2 regions of the Paenibacillus hebaui genome follow, and region 2 is predicted to be linked to the other one. Evidence: riboswitches for the same ligand, from Rfam matches in the RefSeq annotation. Region 2 holds a riboswitch; the other holds the start of a gene.
What was found. Region 2 has a riboswitch for glycine ahead of sdaAB (L-serine ammonia-lyase, iron-sulfur-dependent subunit beta). Riboswitches for the same ligand answer to the same signal wherever they lie in the genome.

Region 1 (3,421 bases), 2.2 Mb from region 2:
GCATGCACGAGGTCAGCAGCCTGCTTTACATTTTCCACAGCACCGAAGAAGTTTGGGCTCTGAATCATGACAGCTGCGGTATCGTCCGATAAGGCGGCTTGCAGGGCTTCCCAATCCGTCACTCCATTTTGATAACCGATCTCGACGATTTCCAGACTCAATCCGCGTGCGTAAGCCTGCAATACCTGACGAGCTTCCGGGTGAACGGTGCGGGATACGATGAGCTGTTTGCGACGAGTGGCCGCTGCGGCCAGATTGCCTGCTTCCGCGAATGCAGTCGCGCCATCATACATGCTGGCATTGGCTACGGCCATGCCTGTTAATTCACAGATGTACGATTGAAATTCAAAAATGGCCTGTAGTTCACCCTGGCTGATCTCAGGCTGATAAGGTGTGTAGGCGGTATAAAATTCGGAACGGGAAATGACATGATTGATGACGGAAGGAACGTGATGATCGTAAATGCCTGCGCCGAGAAAGCTGGCATGTGTTTCGAAGTTTGCATTGGCGTTAGCCTGTTTGGACATGTGACGTGTTAGCGCATATTCATCGAGTTTGGAGGAAACGGGCAGCTCGCCCTGATAACGAATCTCCTGTGGAATGTCCTGGAACAGATCCTCCATCGTTTCCACACCGACGGTTGCCAGCATGGCACGCTGATCCTGCTCGGTCATGGGAATGTAACGGTGCTTGCTCACGCTTGATCAGCTCCTTGAGTAGGTGTCTTTGACGTACGTGTCCGTTTATGAAAAGGGGTCTTCACGACCTCGGCTTTCAGTTTTTTGCCGCGGATCTCAATCTCAAGAGGGGTTCCCAGCGCAGCGTATTTGCTGTCGATGAGGGCAAGCCCCAGATTACGCTTCAATGTAGGGGATTGCGTGCCTGTCGTCACTTCACCAATCTGTACACCTTCGGCGTAAATCGGATAATGAGAGCGGGGAATACCGCGCTCCAGCACTTCGATGCCGACCAGCTTGCGGGCAGGCCCATCATTTTTTTGCTGCAATAAGGCTTCGTGTCCGATAAAAGGTCCGGCATTCAGCTTCACAAACATACCAACGCCAGCTTCCAACGGAGAGATGGTTGCGGACAATTCCTGCCCATACAGAGGCAGCTTGGCTTCAAAACGCAGGGTATCCCGTGCGCCAAGTCCGGCTGGCACCAGTCCGTTGCCTTCTCCAGCCTGCATCAATCCGTTCCAGACTACAGTGGCCTGATCCGCAGGTACATAGAGTTCAAATCCGTCTTCACCGGTATACCCGGTGCGGGACAGCAGCAATTTTACTCCGCATACTTCGGCATCCTGTACAAAACGAAAAGGCTCAATCGTGGATACATCGGCATCGGTAACCTTTCGGATAATATCAACAGCCAGTGGGCCTTGCAGGGCCAATAGGGCAGTATGCTCGGAATCATTCGTCATGCTCACACCAGGGATCAGGTGCTCTTGCAGCCACGTCCAATCCTTGTCGATGTTGGAGGCATTAACGACCAGCATATAATGCTGATCTTCCAGCTTATAAACGAGCAGATCATCCACCACGCCGCCATCGGGATAACACATCAGCGTGTATTGAGCCTGACCGGAAACAAGCGTGGTGACATCATTGGTGGTCATCTGCTGCAAAAAAGCTTCAGCCTGCTCCCCTTGTACCATGAATTCGCCCATGTGAGATACATCAAACAGTCCGGCACGTTCACGTACCGCTTCATGTTCTTTCTGAATCCCGCTGAATTGGACTGGAAGCTCCCAGCCGCCAAAGTCAATGCACCGTACACCTTCATATTGCTGATACAGTGGAAAGAGTGGAGTTCTAAGCAAATCGGACATCCAATCACCTCGTTATGGGCCGTAAAGGGCCGAGTATACAATCATGGATCAATGAACTAAGGTATTCTTAAATTTTCATTTAGAGATCTTCATTAGATAAGTTTGATAAGGCAGCTATGACAGCGCCGCTCTAAATCCTGTTTTTCATTTTTTGGGAAAAAGGAAAAGGACAGGCCAAAGAATCGGCATGCCAGAAGCACGCTGTATTCTTAGGCTCTGTCCTTGGTACCTGAGAGTTACCCCGCCGCCAATATGCAGCAGGTTTCCCCTTGGGTGATCATAACGCCGCATAGGGCGAATAGATGCTCTCCAGAGTTGCGTCCCGTAAAAGTCCTTTTGCCTGAGAGATTCACCTCCGCTTATCGGTGGCTTACTCCTTCGGCGTTACCGCATGTACATCCCAAATCGGGTGTCAGGGGTAAACTCTCCCTTTACATTCATCCGCGGGTATTACATAGTCCAATAAACACGTTTACTCCTCTCATTAAAACGTGAATCCACTATCGATGTCAAGAACGATATCATAGAACTGAATATAAAACCGAATATTATTTACATTGAAATTTATATTGTTCGTGTATTTTGAAAGAGTACGCTTACTATTCTAATATTCACCAGTATATGTAGAAAGAGTGTATTAAGTCACTGGTTTTTGCATGTATTCATTATATAAATTGTGAGGTATCTTGACATTTGATTCAAAAATATCATACGCTATATTCTGGGAAAAAGGTTAAGGTCAAAGAACGCATGCACTCATTAATGAAAAGCGAGGCGGATATCGATGAGCGAATTGAAAAGTGATTTCCTGTACAGTGAAGAGCACGAATGGGTGCAAACCGTAGGGGAGGATACCGTACGTATTGGCATTACCGAGTTCGCGCAGCATCAGCTGGGTGACATTGTGTTTGTGGAAGTGCCTGACCTTGAATTGAATGTAAAAGCGGAAGACAGCATTGGAACGATCGAATCCGTCAAGACGGTTTCGGACTTGTTCTCTCCGGTCAGTGGTACCATTATTGCTGTGAATGATGCATTGCAGGATTCGCCGGAACTCGTTAACAGCTCTCCATATGAGGAAGGCTGGATGATCGAGATTCGTGTTGAGGGTGATCTGACAGCAGCATTGTCCACATTGATGAATGCGGAAGCGTATCGTAAACATATCGAAGAATAGAATCAACTAATTTGTACTCCATAACATATGATGTATACTAAAATAAATATGATTAATGTTGTTACGACCTGTGTGAGCCTTGGTGCTTGCGCAGGTTTTTTTGTGCTTTCAGAGGTCTGCTCCAGCTCCTGGATCAAGCTGATCTGGAATGAAAACGGTCAAGTTGAATCAAGCTATAGCATTCAAATTCATTCTGGAAATGATAAAAGTCATATACAGAAAAAGCCTTGTATATCAATAGATACAGCCGATATGCATACATAAAAACGATTACATAACCTAATGTTGTCATCATTGTTCATGACGAAAGTACGCTTTCATTTTATTGAACAAGGGACCATTCTCGCTTAGGATTACAACAGGGGAGAAATGATACCCCTTTCATAATCATAATCACTTGATCCAAGGAGGAT
Region 2 (3,421 bases):
CCAATGTATTTTTCAACGCAAGACCTACCGCATGAACCACTTGCTCTGGCGTTCCTCCACGCAGCTCTACCATGGCACCTGCAGCCATACCGATGGCAGAACCCACTTCCGCCTGACAGCCACCCTCGGCCCCGGAGATAAATGAATTGTTGGCAATGACATAACCGATTGCTCCCGCACAGAACAGACCATTTACGAGGTGCTCATCACTCCAGCCAAAACGCTCTTGGGAGCTGATAAACACACCCGGGATAATACCGCAGGAACCCGCTGTCGGTGTCGCCACGATTCGGCCCATAGAAGCATTCACTTCAGATACACACAAGGCATACGCCATGGCAAGTGCCGAAGCATCACCGGAGCAAGTCTCACCCTTGCGAATATACTCGGCCATTTTTTTGCCATCTCCACCCGTCAAGCCACTGCGTGATGTCGTATCTTCTGTCAGTCCTTTGTGTACCGCTTCCTTCATCACCTGATAGTAATCCGACATCTGCCGCACAACATCCGCTTCTGGCGTATTGGTTTCCTGAACCTGCTCTTCAATCATTAACCGGGCAATGGTTTTGGACTCGGCTGTACAGATGGTATTCAGTTCATGCAAATGTTTAAATCGCATCCGGCTCCACTCCTCTCTTCAAATCGATTACGCGAATTTCAAGTACATGGTCCAGCGCTCGCAGGTAATTCAACATCTCAGGATTTGGCACACCATCCATCTCCATCGCAGTTAAGGCTTCACCATCCCTGGCTTTCCGATCCACTTGCATATACCCGATGTTTACACCTGATGAGCTAATTGTGGACGTCACCGAAGCGAGTACCCCAGCTTTGTCCGAATGGCGCAGAACAAGCGTCGGAAACTCTCCGCTGATCTGTACACGGAAATCATTCAAAGCATGCACCGATACACTTCCACCACCAATGGAAGCACCGATTAGAGAACATTTGCGCTCTCCATACCACAACTCAATCTTGACCGTATTCGGATGTGGGGCCGGCAGGCCGCTCGTAAAAAATTCTACCTCCATGCCCGCTTGCTCTGCGTATTGCTCCGCATCCGGGATACGCGGATCGTCTGTGACATAATCAAGCAAACCACCGATCAAGGCAAGATCCGTACCATGCCCCTGATACGTATCGGCAAACGAGCCGTACAGGGTTAACCGGGCGCGTTCCGGCGTACACCCCAGCCACTGACGAGCAATTCGTCCCAGCCTTGCCGCTCCGGCGGTATGTGAACTTGAAGGCCCCGTCATCGACGGACCAATAATTGAGAAAACATCCTTAAAACGCATCAAAAGCCCTCCATTATTAATCATGGTTCATATTTGTAACTTGTATTCGTCATCGTTTCCATCCAGGAGATTAATCCATAATGTCCCTTATTTAAGGTATAATGACATCAAAAAAGGACAGAAGAAGGCCTTAGGCCCTCTCTCTGTCCTCGATACCTGAGAGTTTCATGATGTAGCTACACGGAACGATGCAATCCTGTATTCACCAGGCGATGGCATCAGACAAACCCGTGCTGCTTGATCATATACCCCTTGGGTGGCGCAGTTCGCGCACTCTCCAGAGTTGCGTCCAACGATGGTACTTTTACCTGAGAGATTAACCGCTGCGCCGGGTGCGCAGCAGCTTGCTCCTTCGGTGCCCGATAGCCCGCCATCTTACTTGGTCTGCTCAGGTCTCTCCCGCTCGTTTTCATTCGCTGTATTATCAATCATTTGATTTGGAATGTTACATTACTGAGTTTTGGATCATGTATATCCATAGAGTAATGTACCCAATCATATATGTCAACAAAAGTAACGTGTATTTATCATCTGTTAAGAAAATCTATTCTAACTGAAGCGGATGGCATTGATATTTCTCACTTCTGCTGAAGCACTTGTGACGTTTCAATTTTCGTAAATTCTATGCCTACCGTGTATGCGTTGGTAGTTGTCGCAGGAGCGGTATCCACGTAGGTATTGGAAGAAAGAAACCTCAATGTCCCTGCAGCATTATCTGTACGGGAGAGCTGCAATTGATTAATCAGAACCCCGTTACGTCTGAGGTTAATTGTTATACGAGATATTCCAGTTTGAATCTACAACCACGGCCACTTGCGTACTATTGTCGATTTTTACCCGCTGACCAGCCATCACAGGCACATTAAGGGTTTGAACACCATAGTATTTTCGATAGGGCCTGTGGATAAAACAGCCATATTTTGATGCCTCCTTTTCTCAGCCTTCTGTCGGCGGATTGAGATCATCTTATATGAATATGCTTCATATCGAGTAGCGTGCGCCCGTTTACAGCTTTATGGATGGGATGGATGACCCGCGTTCCTCATAGAACGATCTTCTGGAAGCCAACACTATTTGTCCATCATACCAACAGGGAAGAGAACCAAAAAAAAGGACTGCCGTATCACTTCAACGGCGGTCCTTTTTTTTGGTTCCATTCACGTCAAGATGGATTGGGCAGGGTCAACGCTTCCGCCCAGGCTTGCAGCTTCGCTTCTGTCCAGCCATCGTGCTCACCCATGAGAGAATAGCGTAGTCCAGCTTCGTCCCAGGATATATTCCGAATACTCTTCATATATGTGCCTTCAACCCCACGCACTTCAGTTGATTTCTCATCTGGCAAAAGTGTTGGATTCGCGTCATCTTCCGGCGTCTTGAAGATCGTCAGACTCACTTCAACCTTATTATCCCGCACATAGTACAGTGTCACTTCATCCCGGTTCAGCTCACCGCCCGTATGAGACATCTCGATACGAGACAGCTCCATTCCTTCGCCCTTATACTGCAAAAAAGATTGCCCCAGTGCCTGCTTCGCTTCCTCCAACGTTACTTCCGAGCTCTGGCTCAGATCATTCAAGTCCTTCACATCGACTTCCTTCGGGATGTCGATCACGAAAATGTCTCCTGGAAATTCGGGATCATATTGAATCGGATTGTAGACCATTTCTGATTTTCCATCACCATACTCACTAATGACTTTGACAATCATCCACGTTTTGGGATCCACCCAATATTCAGATGAGATGGATAATGTGCCCTCTTCCTTCGGCGTCAGTTTAATGTGGATGACATCCTGTCCGTGAAGCTTTTCCTGCCCCTTCATATCCACATCATGGGAATCCCGTAACCGTTCTAACTGATCAACCAGCATCTGCTTCTGGGTTTGTTTAGGCTGTTCACCCAAGCTGGATACGTTCATTGAATAAGCTGTTCCCGTCTCTTTTTCGTAGATTGTAATCTCCGTTCCGTTATTGACTGCGTAACTTACCTTGCCATTCTCCTCTGTTTCCGTGCGCTTTCGTCCAGTTTGGCCGTCTACCCATTCCTTGATATGCATCGTGTTAGTCAACTTGTCATCCGTCCATACTTTCATCACACCTTCAGCATAATACGAGGCGGGTTCC

Region 1: another riboswitch for glycine. It lies ahead of gcvT (glycine cleavage system aminomethyltransferase GcvT); the one in region 2 lies ahead of sdaAB (L-serine ammonia-lyase, iron-sulfur-dependent subunit beta).

Annotation. Positions count from the first base shown of each region.
Region 1 covers NZ_CP196836.1:5,506,793-5,510,213, reverse strand. Annotated here, with positions in the region: gene gcvPA (aminomethyl-transferring glycine dehydrogenase subunit GcvPA) at 1-698, opposite strand, end outside; gene gcvT (glycine cleavage system aminomethyltransferase GcvT) at 695-1,831, opposite strand; glycine riboswitch at 2,046-2,146, opposite strand; glycine riboswitch at 2,150-2,272, opposite strand; gene gcvH (glycine cleavage system protein GcvH) at 2,616-3,008, shown strand.
Region 2 covers NZ_CP196836.1:495,378-498,798, reverse strand. Annotated here, with positions in the region: gene sdaAA (L-serine ammonia-lyase, iron-sulfur-dependent, subunit alpha) at 1-619, opposite strand, end outside; gene sdaAB (L-serine ammonia-lyase, iron-sulfur-dependent subunit beta) at 609-1,298, opposite strand; glycine riboswitch at 1,440-1,581, opposite strand; glycine riboswitch at 1,586-1,710, opposite strand; gene ACR32F_RS02295 (LolA family protein) at 2,461-3,421, opposite strand, start outside.